DNA from 2 places in the Streptomyces sp. NBC_01244 genome. Region 1 is predicted to be linked to the other one. Evidence: riboswitches for the same ligand, from Rfam matches in the RefSeq annotation. Region 1 holds a riboswitch; the other holds the start of a gene.
What was found. A riboswitch is a leader RNA that binds a small molecule or an ion and turns the genes downstream of it on or off. The one in region 1 is predicted to bind ZMP and ZTP.
Positions count from the first base shown of each region.

Region 2: it holds a riboswitch for ZMP and ZTP, as region 1 does, so the genes downstream of both, OG247_RS35415 (bifunctional 5,10-methylenetetrahydrofolate dehydrogenase/5,10-methenyltetrahydrofolate cyclohydrolase) here and glyA (serine hydroxymethyltransferase) in region 1, are expected to answer to the same signal.

Region 1 covers NZ_CP108488.1:5,837,690-5,845,501, reverse strand. Annotated here, with positions in the region: gene OG247_RS26495 (D-alanyl-D-alanine carboxypeptidase family protein) at 1-136, shown strand, start outside; gene OG247_RS26490 (YhjD/YihY/BrkB family envelope integrity protein) at 84-1,100, opposite strand; gene OG247_RS26485 (2'-5' RNA ligase family protein) at 1,246-1,869, opposite strand; gene trpS (tryptophan--tRNA ligase) at 1,998-3,011, opposite strand; gene glyA (serine hydroxymethyltransferase) at 3,423-4,721, opposite strand; ZMP/ZTP riboswitch at 4,757-4,847, opposite strand; gene rocD (ornithine--oxo-acid transaminase) at 4,957-6,162, shown strand; gene OG247_RS26465 (glutathionylspermidine synthase family protein) at 6,173-7,363, opposite strand; gene OG247_RS26460 (hypothetical protein) at 7,370-7,681, opposite strand; gene OG247_RS26455 (hypothetical protein) at 7,797-7,812, shown strand, end outside.
Region 2 covers NZ_CP108488.1:7,955,459-7,963,270, forward strand. Annotated here, with positions in the region: gene OG247_RS35400 (vWA domain-containing protein) at 1-261, shown strand, start outside; gene OG247_RS35405 (RNA polymerase sigma factor) at 266-1,837, opposite strand; gene OG247_RS35410 (methyltransferase domain-containing protein) at 2,051-2,812, opposite strand; ZMP/ZTP riboswitch at 2,903-3,003, shown strand; gene OG247_RS35415 (bifunctional 5,10-methylenetetrahydrofolate dehydrogenase/5,10-methenyltetrahydrofolate cyclohydrolase) at 3,032-3,931, shown strand; gene OG247_RS35420 (peptide MFS transporter) at 4,067-5,593, shown strand; gene OG247_RS35425 (MAB_1171c family putative transporter) at 5,605-6,783, opposite strand; gene OG247_RS35430 (NAD(P)/FAD-dependent oxidoreductase) at 6,780-7,812, opposite strand, start outside.

The sequences.
Region 1 (7,812 bases):
TGCGGGCTCCGGCGGCGGGGCCGGTACCGCCCTCGGCGTGGCGGGCGGGGTGCTGGCGGTGGTGGCCGGCGGGGCCTACGCCGTCAACCGGCGCTGGCCGCGGGGGCGCGGCCGCCGGGCTCGCGGCCGGGCGTAGCGGAGCCTGCGGGCTCCGCGGCGGACTCACCGCCGGGCTCCGCGGCGGACTCACGGCCCGGCTCCGGAGCGGGCTCACGGCCCGGCTCCGGGTCCTCCACGCCGTCCCCGTCGGCATCGTCGCGGCTCGCGGTCCACGCCGCGCAGAACAGCAGCAGCTTCGCCGTGAGGTTGATCCAGATCAGCAGCGCGATCGGCACGCCGAAGGCCCCGTACATGCTCTTCGTGGCGACCTCCCGCATGTAGCCGCTGAGCAGCAGCTTCAGCAGCTCGAAGCCGGCCGCGCCGAGGAGGGCCGCCTCGATCAGGCGGCGGCGGGGCGGTTCGACGCCGGGGAGCAGGGTCAGGACGTAGAGCAGGAGCAGGAAGGCGGCCACGACTCCGACGAGGAAGGCCCCGCCCCGCAGCAGGCCGCCGCCCGCGCCGTCGCGGGGGACGCCCAGCCAGTCCCCGGCCTTGCCGACCGCGCTGGAGCCGAAGATCGACGCGGCGGCCGAGGCCAGGCCGACGCCGCCGAGGCCGACGAGGACGAGCGCGTCCTTGCCCTTGCGGACGAAGGGGTTGCCCTCGTCCTCGTCGTCCTTCTCCCACACCGCGCGCAGGCAGTCCCGCATCGAGGTGATCCAGCCGATTCCGGTGAAGAGCAGGACGGCGGCGGCGATCAGGCCGACCGTGCTCGCGTTCGCGACGAGGGCGTTGATGTCGAGCTGGTCGGAGATGCCGGGGACCTGCTCGGCGAGGTTCTTCTGGAGCCGGTCGAGCTGGTCCTGGGTGAGCAGTCCGGCGCCGATCGCGGCGGCGACCGTGATCAGGGGGAAGAGGGCGAGGAAGCTGATGAAGGTGATCGCGGCGGCGAGTCTGCTCCAGTGCACGCGGTCGAGCCGCTGGTACGAACGCCACAGGTGCGTCCGCATCACGGCGGACACGAGGGGCCCGATGAGCGGGAGTTTCGTCAGCCAGTCCATACGGTCACCGTAAATGAGCTGTCGTAAATAGCCGGGATTGCCGCTTTTGGGGACTACGGTCGTCGATTGTGACTTTTCGCCCGACGGCTCGGCCGTTCCACGCCCTGATCCTGCGAAGGATCGGTTTCCGGTTGCGGTTCCTGCGTCAGGAACGGCGTGCGGTCGCCTCGCCCGCGGCTGCCGCCGCACTGTTGTCCGTAGCCGAGCCGAGCTGCGCCGGAACGGCGCTCGCCCCACCGCTTGCCCCGTTGCCGAACGGATATTCCCGCAGCTTGCGCCAGACCCCGTCCGAGCCCTGCTCGTAGAGGGCGAACCCGGAGCAGAGCCACTGCGCCGCGTAGTCGGCGAGGGTGGTGAACGCCAGGTCCATCGCCTCCTCGGAGATCCCGTGGGCGACCGTGACGTGCGGGTGGTACGGGAACGAGAGCTCCCGGCTGAGCGGCCCGTCCGGGTCGCGGACCTGGCCCTGGAGCCGGGTGCAGCCGGAGCCGCCCTCCACGACCTGGACGAAGACCACCGGCGAGAGGGGACGGAAGGTGCCCGTGCCGGCCAGCCGCATCGCGAAGGGGCGGCCGGCGGCCGCGACCGCGGCCAGGTGGGCGCGGATCTCGGGCAGCCGGTCCGCGGCCACCTCCGTCGGCGGTACGAGGGTGACGTGCGTGGGAATGCCGTGCGCGGCGGCGTCCCCGAAGCCCGCGCGCAGCTCCTGAAGGCTGCTGCCGTACGGCTCCGGGACCGCGATCGAAACGCCGAGCGTTACGGTCCCCACGTAGCTCTCCTCCGCCTGTAGTCCTGTGCGTGGTCTGTGCTCCGCATGTGCGTCGCACGAGTGCTGCCGCCCCAGTGTGGCGGCAGCACCCCCCAGATCGCCAGGGCCCTCTTTCTCTTCGGTCCCCGTCAGTGCTTCGCGGGGAGGAAACCGAGGTGGTCGTACGCCTGCGCCAGGGTCTCCGCGGCGACCGCCCTGGCCTTCTCCGCGCCCTTGGCCAGCAGGGAATCCAGGGTCTCCGGATCGTCCAGGTACTCCTGGGTGCGCTGCTTGAACGGTGTGACGAAATCGACCATCACGCCGGCCAGATCGGTCTTGAGCGCGCCGTAGCCCTTGCCCTCGTACGCGGCCTCCAGCGCGGGGATGGACTCGCCCGTGAGGGTGGAGTAGATCGTGAGCAGGTTGCTGACGCCGGGCTTGTTCGCGGCGTCGAACCGGACCACGGCCTCGGTGTCGGTCACGGCGCTCTTGATCTTCTTCTCGGTGGCCTTGGGCTCGTCGAGGAGGTTGATCAGCCCCTTGGGCGAGGAAGCCGACTTCGACATCTTGATCGCCGGGTCCTGGAGGTCGTAGATCTTCGCGACCTCCTTGACGATGTGCGCCGAGGGGAGGGTGAAGGTCTGCCCGAAGCGCTGGTTGAAGCGCTCGGCCAGGTCCCGGGTCAGCTCGATGTGCTGACGCTGGTCCTCGCCGACGGGGACGGCGTTCGCCTGGTAGAGCAGGATGTCGGCGACCTGGAGGATCGGGTACGTGAACAGGCCGACGGTGGCGTTGTTGGCGCCCGACTTGGCGGACTTGTCCTTGAACTGGGTCATCCGGCTGGCTTCGCCGAAACCGGTGATGCAGTTCATGACCCAGCCGAGCTGCGCGTGCTCGGGCACGTGGCTCTGGATGAAGAGCGTGCAGCGCTCGGGGTCGAGACCGGCGGCGAGGAGCTGCGCGGCGGAGAGCCGGGTGTTCGCGCGGAGATCCTTCGGATCCTGCGGCATGGTGATCGCGTGCAGGTCGACGACCATGTAGAAGGCGTCGTGCGTCTCCTGCAGGGCGACGTACTGCCGGATGGCTCCGAGGTAGTTCCCGAGGTGGAACGAACCGGAGGTGGGCTGGATGCCGGAGAGCGCGCGAGGACGATCAGAAGCCATGGCGCCATTCTCTCAGGTGTGACACCGGGCTCGGCCCCGCCGCTGGCCGGAACCCGGCGGGTCGCTCCGCCCCCGCCCGTCCCTGCCACGGGTACCGAACGGTAGCGGCCCGTCCGGATCTTGCCCCGGCCGAGCGACCGCTTTCCCCCTGGGCCGGGACACCGCTGCGCGGGGCTCCGTGGGCGCCGCCCACACCCGCGCCTCAAACGCCGGCGGGGCTGGATTTTCCGCGCCCGGGGCTGGATGGCGCGGAGCGCCATCTCAGCCCCGCCGGCGTTTGAGGCGCGGGGTCTGGGGCGGAGCCCCAGGGGGTCCGGGCGCAGCCCGGGGAACGGTGGAAGGGCGGGTCGGGGACAGCCCCGCAGGGACCGGCCCCTGCCCGCCCCACAAGGGGCTGCCCCACCCGGGGAATCAGGCGACGGGAAGGCCCGGGGCCGGGAAGGCGGCCATCAGGTCGGCCACCGCGGAGCGGATCGCGCCGAGGGCCGCCTCATCGCCAAGGGCCGCCGCGGAGACCGCCTCCGAGATCCAGTCGGCGACCACCGGCATGTGCTCCTCGGAGAGCCCCCGCGAGGTCAGCGACGGCGTCCCGATCCGGATCCCCGACGGGTCGAACGGCTTGCGCGGGTCGAACGGCACCGTGTTGTAGTTCACGACGATCCCGGCCCGGTCCAGCGCCTTCGCCGCGATCTTGCCGGACACCGACTTCCCCGTGAGGTCGATCAGGATCAGGTGGTTGTCCGTACCGCCCGAGACGAGGTCGAAGCCCCGCTCCAGCAGCGCCGCGGCCAGCGCCTTCGCGTTGGCCACGACCGCGTGCGCGTACGACACGAACGAGGGCTGCGCCGCCTCGTGGAGGGCCACGGCGATGCCGGCCGTCGTCTGGTTGTGCGGGCCGCCCTGGAGGCCCGGGAAGACCGCCTTGTCGATGGCCTTCGCGTGCTCCTCGCGGCACATCAGCATCGCGCCGCGCGGGCCGCGCAGGGTCTTGTGCGTGGTCGTCGAGATCACGTCCACGTGACCCGCCGGGGAGGGGTGCGCCCCGCCCGCGATCAGGCCGGCGATGTGCGCCACGTCGGCGACGAGGACCGAGCCCGCTTCCTTCGCGATCGACGCGAACGCCTCGAAGTCGATCGTGCGCGGGAGCGCCGTACCGCCGCAGAAGATCAGCTTGGGCCGCTCCGCGAGCGCGAGGTCCCGTACGGCGTCGTAGTCGATGAGGCCGGTCTCGGCCTGGACCCCGTACTGCACGCCGCGGAACCAGGAGCCCGTCGCCGAGACCCCCCAGCCGTGCGTCAGGTGCCCGCCCATCGGCAGCGCCATGCCCATCACCGTGTCGCCGGGCTTGGCGAAGGCCAGGTAGACCGCGAGGTTGGCGGGCGAGCCGGAGTACGGCTGCACGTTGGCGTGGTCGACGCCGAAGAGGCCCTTCGCCCGCTCCACGGCCAGGGCCTCGATGCGGTCGATGTTCTGCTGGCCCTCGTAGTAGCGGCGGCCCGGGTAGCCCTCGCTGTACTTGTTCTGCAGCACGGTGCCGGAGGCCTCCAGCACGGCCGAGGACACGTAGTTCTCGCTCGGGATGAGGCGCAGGGTCTCCGCCTGGAGGGTCTCCTCGGCGGCGACGAAGGAGGCCAGCTCGGGGTCGGTCGCCCAAAGGGAAGGGTGGCTGCGGGCGGGGTGGCGGTACGGGTGGTGGTGGTTCGCGCTCATGGCGGCTCCTCCGGGGTCGATGTCAGGTCTCGTCCCCGCGAGGCCCAGGCGAGCGGCCCTGTATGCGGTCGTGCGCGCACGGCTCCCCCGGAGTCGGTTCTCCGTGCGCCAGTCGCGGTGCGTGTCCGACACCTTAGCGGGCACGCCGCGAGAAAGGTTTCTCCGTCCGTCATTCGAGCGAGGATGGACAGTGACGCCACCCTCGTCACCGGCTTGACGGACGATCGGAGACCCCGTGTCGACAACTGCTGATGCCATCCGCTCCGCCGACGCGCACAGCGCGCACAACTACCACCCCCTGCCCGTCGTCGTCGCCACCGCGGAGGGCGCGTGGATGACCGACGTGGAGGGCCGCCGCTACCTCGACATGCTCGCGGGCTACTCCGCCCTGAACTTCGGCCACGGCAACCGCCGCCTGCTCGACGCCGCCCGCGCCCAGCTGGAGCGGGTCACCCTGACCTCCCGCGCCTTCCACCACGACCGCTTCGCGGACTTCTGTACCGAGCTCGCGGCGCTGTGCGGCAAGGAGGCGGTGCTGCCCATGAACACGGGCGCGGAGGCCGTGGAGACGGCGGTGAAGACCGCCCGCAAGTGGGGTTACGAGGTCAAGGGCGTACCGGACGGACACGCCAAGATCGTGGTGGCGGCCGACAACTTCCACGGCCGGACGACGACCATCGTGTCGTTCTCCACCGACCACGAGGCCCGCGACCACTTCGGCCCGTACACCCCCGGCTTCGAGATCGTCCCGTACGGGGACCTCACCGCGCTCGCCTCCGCCGTCACCTCGAACACCGTCGCCGTGCTCCTGGAGCCGATCCAGGGCGAGGCCGGCGTCCTCGTGCCGCCGGCCGGATACCTGCGGGGCGTACGGGAACTGACGCGCGAGCGGAACGTCCTGTTCATGGCCGACGAGATCCAGTCGGGCCTGGGCCGCACCGGCAGGACCTTCGCGTGCGAACACGAGGGCGTCGTCCCGGACGTGTACATCCTCGGCAAGGCGCTGGGCGGCGGGGTCGTGCCCGTGTCGGCGGTGGTGGCCGACCTCGACGTGCTCGGCGTGTTCAAGCCGGGCGAGCACGGCTCCACCTTCGGCGGCAACCCGCTGGCCTGCGCCGTCGCCCTGGAGGTCATCGCGATGCTCCGCACCGGCGAGTACCAGCAGCGCGCCACCGAGCTCGGCGACCACCTGCACCGGGAGCTGAACCTGCTGGTCGGCGGCGGTGCGGTGACCGCCGTACGGGGCCGCGGGCTGTGGGCGGGCGTGGACATCGACCCGTCGCGCGGCACCGGCCGGGAGATCTCCGAAAAGCTGATGGAGCTCGGCGTGCTGGTCAAGGACACCCACGGGTCGACCATCCGGATCGCGCCGCCGCTGGTGATCTCCAAGGAGGACCTGGACTGGGGGCTGGACCAGCTCAGGTCGGTCCTCGGCGCTTAGCGACCCCGGACTAGAGGATGACGTGGGGCAGGAAGCGGGCGTACTCGTCCGTGACCGGCCCCGCCGATTCGCGGATGCCGAGGCCCGCCGACTCGTCCTCGACGACCCACGCGCCGAGCACCACCCGGTTGCCGTCGAAGTCGGGCAGCGGGGCGAGGCCCTGGAAGACGTACGTCTCGTCCTCCTCCGGTGCGAACGGCTCGCCGCCGACCGGGTGCAGGGTGACGCCCGCGCCCTCGCGGCCCAGCAGCGGCTTCGCCGCGTAGCCGGTGGTGGTGGCGAGCTCGCGCGGGCCGTCCAGGTAGGCGGGCAGCAGGTTCGGGTGCTCCGGGAAGAGCTCCCACAGGACGGCCAGCAGCGCCTTGTTGGAGAGCAGCATCTTCCACAGCGGCTCGATCCAGGCGGTGGTGCCGGAGCCGCCGCCGTGGTCGTACGTGCCGAGGACCTGCGGAGCGAACTCGTCGGTGGCCAGCCACTCCCACGGGTAGAGCTTGAAGATCGCGCGGATGAAGCCGAGCTTCTCGTCCACGAACCGGCCGGACAGGGAGTCCCAGCCGATCCGCTCCACCGACAGCTCCCGCGTGTCGATGCCGGCCTGCTCGGCGGTCTCCTGGAGGTAGGCGACCGTCATCAGGTCCTCGCCGAGCTCGTCGGTCTCGGAGTGCGCGAAGTGCACCGGGCCGGGCGGCAGCAGCTCCGCCTGGCGCCGCCAGGCGTCGACGAGCCGCTCGTGGAGGGAGTTCCACTGGTCGGCGCCGGGGAAGCGTTCCTCCATCCAGAACCACTGCGGGCTGGCCGCCTCCACGAGGGAGGTGGGGGTGTCGGCGTTGTACTCCAGCATCTTGGCGGGGCCGCCGGTGCCGTCGTAGCGCAGGTCGAAGCGGCCGTAGAGCGAGGGCTGTTCGGCGCGGCGCCGCCAGGACTCGGCGATCAGCGCGGCGAGCTTCGGGTCGGTGATGCCGAGGTCGGCGAAGCGGTCGTGGTCGACTATGTGCTGCGCCGCCGCCAGGCACATGGCGTGCAGTTCCTCGACGACGTTCTCCAGCGCCTCGACCTCGGGGAGGCTGAAGGAGTAGTACGCGCTCTCGTCCCAGTAGGGGCGCAGGGAGTCGTCGGGGTAGCGGGTCAGGGGGTAGATCAGCCCCTGCTCCTCGACGGTCTTCTGCCAGTCGGGGCGGGGCTCGATGGTGTGGCGCTTCACGCTGGATCAGCCGCCCGAGGAGCTCTTGTGGCTGCCGCCGATGCCGCCGCGGGTGACGGCGGACTTGTCGAAGCTGCCTCCGCTGACCTTGTTCTTCGCGACGCTGCCGCCGTAGTAGTAGGCGCCGCGGCCGCCGCTCTTGCACTCCTTGGAGTTCAGCTTCTCCAGGGTGGCGCGGTCCGCGCAGCGCTTGTCGGGCTCGTTGCTGCTCCCGCAGGCCACCAGGGCCGCGGCGAGCAGGCCCATGCCGCCGAGGGCGACGGTGCCCGAGCGCATGCGGCGCTTGGTGCGCGTGGTGTCGGTGCTGCTGCTGTCCATGGACTGTTCGCTCCCCCTGGGTGGCCGGCTGCGCACAGACTAGAACGGCCGCCCCGGCCGACGGAATCCGGCCGACGTGGGATCCGTGACCTAGAGTCGGTTCGTGCTCATTGGGATGATTTGCGCGCTCG
Region 2 (7,812 bases), 2.1 Mb from region 1:
GCGGCGCCGTACGACGCGGGCTATCTGCCACCGACCGAAATCGCCGGGCGGGTCCGGGTGCGCGGCCGGGGCGGCACGGTCCTGCAACCGGGCATCGACCTGCTGCACCGGGCGGAGGACTTCCCACCCGGTGCCCCGGTCCTCGTGATCACGGACGGCGAGTGCGACACCCTGCGGATCCGGCGCGAGCACGCCTATCTGATCCCGCAGGGTGCCTCCCTGCCGTTCACGCCCCGAGGGCCGGTCTTCCGACTGACCTGACGGTTTAGTCGAGGTAGTCGCGCAGCACCTGCGAGCGCGACGGGTGACGGAGCTTCGACATGGTCTTCGACTCGATCTGGCGGATGCGCTCACGGGTGACCCCGTACACGCGGCCGATCTCGTCGAGGGTCTTCGGCTGGCCGTCGTTGAGGCCGTAGCGCATGGAGACCACGCCCGCCTCGCGCTCCGAGAGCGTGCCCAGGATGGACTGGAGCTGCTCCTGGAGGAAGGTGAAGGACACCGCGTCGGCCGGTACGACCGCCTCGGAGTCCTCGATGAGGTCGCCGAACTCGCTGTCGCCCTCCTCACCCAGCGGGGTGTGCAGGGAGATCGGCTCGCGGCCGTACTTCTGGACCTCGATGACCTTCTCGGGGGTCATGTCGAGTTCCTTGCCCAGCTCCTCCGGAGTGGGCTCCCGGCCGAGGTCCTGGAGCATCTGGCGCTGGACACGGGCCAGCTTGTTGATGATCTCGACCATGTGGACGGGGATGCGGATGGTGCGCGACTGGTCGGCCATGGCACGCGTGATCGCCTGCCGGATCCACCAGGTGGCGTACGTGGAGAACTTGAAGCCCTTGGTGTAGTCGAACTTCTCCACGGCGCGGATCAGACCGACGTTGCCCTCCTGGATCAGGTCCAGGAAGAGCATGCCGCGGCCGGTGTAGCGCTTGGCGAGGGAGACCACGAGGCGGAGGTTGGCCTCCAGCAGGTGGTTCTTGGCCCGGCGGCCGTCCTCGACGAGGATCTCCAGCTCGCGCTTGAACGCGGGCTTGTGGTCCTCCTCCTCTTCGAGCTTGTACTCGGAGAAGAGACCGGCCTCGATGCGCTTGGCGAGCTCCACCTCCTGCTCGGCGTTGAGCAGTGGCACCTTGCCGATGAGCTTGAGGTAGTCCTTGACGGGGTCGGCGGTGGCGCCGGCGACCATGACGGTCTGGGCCGGGGCGTCGTCCTCGTCGTCGTCGGACAGGACGAAGCCGGCGCTGCCGCCCGTCTTGGGCGTCTCCTTCTCGTCGCCCTCGTCCAGGTCCTCGGCCGCCCAGTCCTCGCCCTCGGCCACGGGGGCGTCGCCCTCGTCGCCGTCCTTGGCGGTCTTCTTCGTGGCGGCCGTCTTCTTCACGGCGGTCTTCTTCACGGCGGTCTTCTTGACCGCGCGCTTCTTCGGCGCGGCGGCGGCATCTGCCGCCACCTCCTCCTCGGTCCCGGAGGCCGACGGGTCGGATATCGCCGCGGCGGGGGTCGTGGCGGCCGTCTTGCGCGCACCGATGAGGCGCGGCGGGGCGGCGGCCTTCTTGGCGACGGTGCGCGCCGGGGCGGCCGCCTTGCGCGCCTTCTTGGCGGGAGCCTTCGTGGCGGGGGCGGCGCTGACGTGCAGCGCGACGCCCTCCTCGTCCAGGACCTGGTTCAGGCTGCGCAGGACCCGCTTCCACTGGTCCACCGGGATGCGGCCGGCCTCGAAGGCCTGGCGCACGTCATCACCGTTGATGTGACCCTGCTCGCGGCCACGCTCGACAAGCGCGACCAGGGCCTCGGATTCGGCGATCTCCGTGGGGAACGTACGGGACGGGCTGAGCGACACAAGGAGCCTCTCGTTGCGAACAGATAAGGGGTGGCGGGACATCATCGCGCGAACTCGGGAAACAGACCCGAGGGGGGTCTGTATTCCGGGCCGCACGAGGACACCTGTCGGTTCATCGCATGCCCGAGTAGATTCGTTACGCGCTGAATTGAGTGACCTGCGCCACGCTGCGACCGGGGAGCCGGTCGCGGGTGGTCGCGTCCGCCCGTTTTGTCAGCCCGTTTTGCGGGCCTCGATGAGAAAACGGGCGGTGTGTGCGACGAACGGGCCTTCGCGCTCGATCTGTTCGTGCAGCTCGCGCAACCGGTCCCGATGCTGCCCGACCGTGAAGCCCGGCACCATCCAGATCACCTTCCGTAGAAAGTAGATCACGGCTCCGATGTCGTGGAACTCCGTCCGCAGCCGCTCGGAGCGCAGATCGACCACCTCCAGCCCCGCCTTCGCGGCCTCGGCGACCGCGTCGTCGGGGTGCCGGGCCCGCCGGACCTCCTCCGGCTGCGGTCCCAGGAAATACTCCACGAGCTCGAAAACGCTCGCCGGGCCGACCTGCTGGGAGAGGTACGTGCCACCGGGCTTCAGCACCCGCGTGATCTCCTCCCACCAGATCGTGACCGGATGCCTGCTGGCGACGAACTCGAAGGCCCCGTCGCCGAACGGCAGCGGCGGCTCGTCGGAGTCCGCCACCACGACCGCGCCGAGCGGGTGCAGCAGTCTTGTCGCCTTGTCGACGTTGGGCGGCCACGACTCGGTGGCCACCGTCAGCCGGGGCAGGGGCCCGGCTCCGGCGAGCACCTCCCCGCCTCCGGTCTGGATGTCCAGGGCGGAATCGACCTGCGCCAGGTGTCGTGCCAGGAGGCCCTGATAGCCCCAGGAGGGGCGCTGCTCGGTGGCGCGGCCGTCGAGCCAGGAGAAGTCCCAGCCGTCCACGGAGACGGACTCCGCTTCCGCGACGAGATGGTCGAAAGTGCGCGTCATGTCTCGATCGTCCCAGGTCCGGCGCCGGTCATCCACCGGATTGCCAATGGCGGGGGCACGCCGGACATCCCGGGGGGTCGCCTACACTGGGCGGCGGGCCGTGACTGGCGTTCGGGTGGATCACCACCGGGGAGCGGCCCGGCGTACTCCCGCATCCCGTACGCCGACTGCCGCGCGCCTGGGCGAACCGCGATCCCGCAGCGACGCTCAGGAGCCCCGATGACAACTCAGACGACTGCCCAGACCGTTCAGCAGGCACAGACCGCCCGGCTGATGGACGGCACCGCCCTCGCCCGCCGCATCTCGGAGCGGACCGCCGAGTACGCCGCGAAGATCACCGAGCGCACCGGCACCGCGCCCTGTCTGGCGACCGTGCTCGTCGGCGAGGACCCCGCGTCCGTCACCTACGTCCGCATGAAGCAGAACCGTTGCGCCAAGGCCGGGATCACCTCCCGCCACGTGGAGCTGCCGGCCGCGACGACCACCGAGGAGCTCGTCGCCACCCTGACCGCGCTCTCCGAGGACCCGGAGATCAGCGGCATCCTGCTCCAGCACCCCGTCCCGCACCACATCGACGAGCGCGCCGCCTTCGAGGCCATCGCCCCGGGCAAGGACGTCGACGGGGTCACCATGCACTCCTTCGCCGCCATGGGCTTCGGACTGCCGGGCTTCGTCTCCTGCACCCCCGGCGGCATCATGCGCCTGCTGGAGGCCTACGACGTGGACCTGACCGGCAAGCACGCCGTGGTCGTCGGCCGCAGCGCGATCCTGGGCAAGCCCGCCGGGATGCTGCTGCTGGAGCAGAACGCCACGGTCACCTACTGCCACTCGCGCACCGTGGACCTGCCGTCCATCGTCCGCCAGGCGGACGTGCTGGTCGCCGCCGTCGGCAAGGCCGAGTTCATCCGCGGCGAGGACATCAAGCCGGGCGCCGTGGTCCTGGACGCCGGCTACAACGAGGGCAACGTCGGCGACGTCCACTTCGAGTCGGCCGCCGCACGCGCCTCGCTGATCACCCCGGTACCGGGCGGCGTGGGCCCGATGACCATCGCGGTGCTGCTGGAGCAGACCGTCCAGGCCGCCGCCGCGCAGGCCGGCCTGGCCCTCGCGGACCTCTGACCCGGTCCGCACCCCCCGCCGCAGGCGAACGCCCCGGGCCCTTCGGTCCGGGGCGTTCCGTTTCCTCCGGTAACGGGCCGAAAGACCGATCCCGGTCCGGCGCGACAGGGCTCCAATGAATATGTGAAGCCTTCGATGGATATGCAGAAGCCCCCGGCGTCGGACGCAGCACCGGACGCGGCGGCGGTGGGCGGGAAGCGCCACCCGCGCGGGCTCGCCACCCTCGTCCTCGCGGAGCTGTGGGAGCGTTTCAGCCTCTACGGCATGGTCGCCATCCTCGTGCACTTCCTCGCCGCATCCCGCGGCCACGGGGGCATGGGACTCCACGAGGGCACCGCGGAGGCCGTGGAAGGCGTCTACATGGCCATGATCTCGCTGCTGGCGCTGCCCGGCGGCTGGATCGCCGACCGCTTCCTCGGCGCCCGGCGGGCGGTCCTGTGGGGCGGCGTGGTCATCATGGCGGGGCACGTCCTGATGGCGGTCCCGAACCCGGTCTTCGTCTGGCCCGGTTTGGCCCTCATCGTCATCGGCACCGGCCTGCTCAAGCCGAACATCTCCGCGCTGGTCGGCCGGCTGTACGCCGCCGACGACGACCAGCGGCGCGACGCCGGCTACTCGATCTTCTACATGGGCATCAACCTGGGCGCCGTCATCGCCCCGCTCGTCGTCGGCTACCTCGGCGAGGAGGTCAACTGGCACCTCGGCTTCGGCGCCGCCGCCGTCGGCATGGCCCTCGGCCTGGTCCAGTACGTCCTCGGCGGCCGCCGCCTGTCGGAGCAGCTGCGGGCGGAGCCCGTGGTCCGGCTCACCCCCGCCGAGCGGGCCAAGGTGCGCAAGTCCTCCTCGTACGGCCTGGTCTTCACCGCCGTACTGATCACCCTGCTGGCCGCCTCGCACGCGCTGAGCATCGACAACATCACCTTCGTGCTGACGATCGTCGCCGTGGTGGTCCCGGCGGGCGTGCTGCTCTCGATGTACCGCAGCCCGAAGATCGACCGGGTCGAGAAGACCCGGCTGCGGGCCTACGTCTGGCTCTTCCTGGCCGCCACGCTGTTCTGGCTGGTCTACGACCAGATGGGCAACGAGCTGAACCTGTTCGCCGCCCAGAAGACCGACCTGTCCCTGCTCGGCTGGCACATCCCGGCGAGCTGGACCCAGTCGCTGCCCTCGCTGTTCGTGATCATCCTGGCCCCCGTCTTCGCCGCCTTCTGGGTGCGCCGGGGCAAGCACATGAGCACCCCGTTCAAGTTCGGCCTGGCCCTGCTGCTGACCGGCGCCTCCTTCGTGGTCATGTCGGGCGCCGCGGCAATCGCCTCCAGCGGGGTCAAGGTCTCGCTGATGTGGCTGGTGGGCGTGTACGTGATCCAGGTGATGGGCGAGATGTGCCTGAGCCCGGTGGGCCTCTCGGTCACCACGAAGCTCGCTCCGCGGGCCTTCACCAATCAGATGATGGGCGTCTGGTTCCTCGCCGCCGCCACCGGAGACGCGATCGGCGCGCAGCTGCCCCGGCTCGACGCGGTCATCGGCCAGAGCTGGAACTTCCTGTGGCAGGGCGCCATGGTGATCGCGGCGGGCGCGGTGATGGTCTTCTTCACCAAGCGGCTCAAGGTGCTGACGGGCGAGGCGGCCGCCGCTCGGGAAACGGTGGCGGTGGCGGCCTGACCGGCCAGGTCTCAGGCGGGGGCCGTGGCCCGGCGGCGGGCCTCCGCCACGATGGGCGAGGTGTGGAACTCCCGGGCCAGCTCCGTCAGCGGCCGGCCGCCGAGGCGGCAGGGCTCGGCGGGACCGGATCCGGGGCCGGGTTCCGCCCGGCCGGAGGCGGCACGGCGCCGGCAGGCGGCCGCGAGTACGGCCGCGTCCGCCACCAGGGCGGCGCCCCGCTCGCACCGGCCCTGGGCCAGCGCGGCCTCGTAGGCCTCGCTCCGGACGGCGGGGTCGAACCAGGAGGCGAGCGCCAGCAGCCCGTCATCGATCACCGATTCGCGGTGGATCAGCCGGATCCCGACGGGGGACCACCAGGCGAGCGGCACCGTCATCACACTGGACGCGGCGAACCCGTGCAGGGCCTTCCACAGCGGACGCAGCCTGCGGTACTGGCTGAGCTCCTGCCAGGCCGCCGATCCGCCGACCAGGGGCACGATGAACCCGGTTCCGACCAGCAACGCCGCCGCGGAGGCGAGCGGCGGCGCCAGATCGGTGGACAGGCCGTCCCAGTCCCGGCCGGACCAGCGGGCGCCGACCGCCGCCCACTTCGCGACGAGATAGCCCACGTCCAGCACCATGCCGGACATGAGCAGCGCCAGCCCGGTGCGCAGCGCCCGCAGCGCCGGGTCCACACGCCGCAGCCACTTCCAGCACAGCAGGGTCAGCGCCGTGCTGCCGACGGCGTGCGCGGCCAGGTAGAGGGCGATCATCTCGCGCATCCACGGGGTGTTGGCGTAGTACGTGTCCAGGTCGCGCAGCCGCTCGACCGGCGCGTCCCCCCTAGCGAACAGGAAGACGATCGTCACGACGACGGCGCCGTACGCGACCACCGTGATCCGGGTGGCCCGGCGGACCCCCGGCGTCGGGCCGCCGCCCCAGTGCAGGACCAGCACGATGCACGACGCGGAGAACGCGGTGAGCGTGCTGTAGACCAGGGGGGCGGAGAAGTTGTCGATGCCGGTGAGCCGGTTGACCGCGGCGATCGTCGGGGGCGCGGACAGGAACATGGCGAGGGAACCGACGACGAGCAGCGTGCACACGGCACGCATCAGCGGCTGGTCCCGGCCACGGCGCAGGGTCGGAGCCTTGACGGCCAGAGCCAGGAGGATCACGAACCCCGGAACGTAGAGGATGAGCCCGTCCGTCATCGGGGGCCTAGTGCTGTGACGGGGTCGGCCTCTTGGTCGAGTCCCGCGACGGCCCGCTCGGCGGCGGTCAGCGGCGGGGCCCCCAGCGCATCGCGGTCCGAGGCGCGCAGGACCTGCCAGAGCACCGACGGCTTGACCCGGTGGGCGGGCGGGCCGCTCATGGTGACGACCTCCAGGTAGGCGGCGGTCAGCTCCTCCCGGGTGGTGGCCCCGGTCGCGAGCCGGGAGACGTAGGAGTGGAGCAGGCCGGCGCCGGCGCGCGGCTCCGTACCGGTGGCGCCCGGGTACAGGATGTCCTGCGAGGTGGCGAACTCCCAGGCGGCGTCCACCTGCGGGGCGAGGGCGCGCTGCGCCTCCATGCCGATGGCCGGGTGGGCCAGGCTCTTGGCGCGCAGCAGGGCGCGGACGGCCAGCAGCCCCTTGGCCGCGACCGTCAGGCCCTGGCCGTAGAGCGGGTTGAAGGCGGCGACGGAGTCGCCGACGGCGAAGAAACCGCCGGGGAGCCGGGCCTTCTCGAAGAAGACCCGGCGATTGGCGGTGTCCTGGGTGACGGCGACGTCGGTCAGCGGCTTCCTGCCCTCGAGGAGCTCGCCGACGATCGGGTCGCGGATGCCCTTGGCGAACGGGATGAACGCGTCGGGGTCGCCGGTGGGCCGGCCGCCCCGGGTCCCGGAGAGGGTGGCCTGCCACCGGCCGTTCTCGATGGGGACGATCGTCGCGGTTTGGCCGGGGACCGGGACCCGGGGGTCGGACTGGACGTTGACGATGGGGAAGCCCACCTCGTGGGCTCCGGCGGGGGCCTCGAAGATCCTGGTCGCGCAGACCAGGCCGGAGTCGACCTCCGCCTGCCGGACGCCGTCCACGCCGAGCGCCCGGAGCCAGGCACGGGCCCGGGAGCCGCGACCGCTCGCGTCGACCACGAAGTCGGCGGTGATCAGCCGGCCCTCCCCCTTCGGGGTGTCGACACGGACGCCGGTGATCCGCGCCGCGGTCCCCTCCAGGGAGCGGACCCGGCCGCGCTGGAGGGTG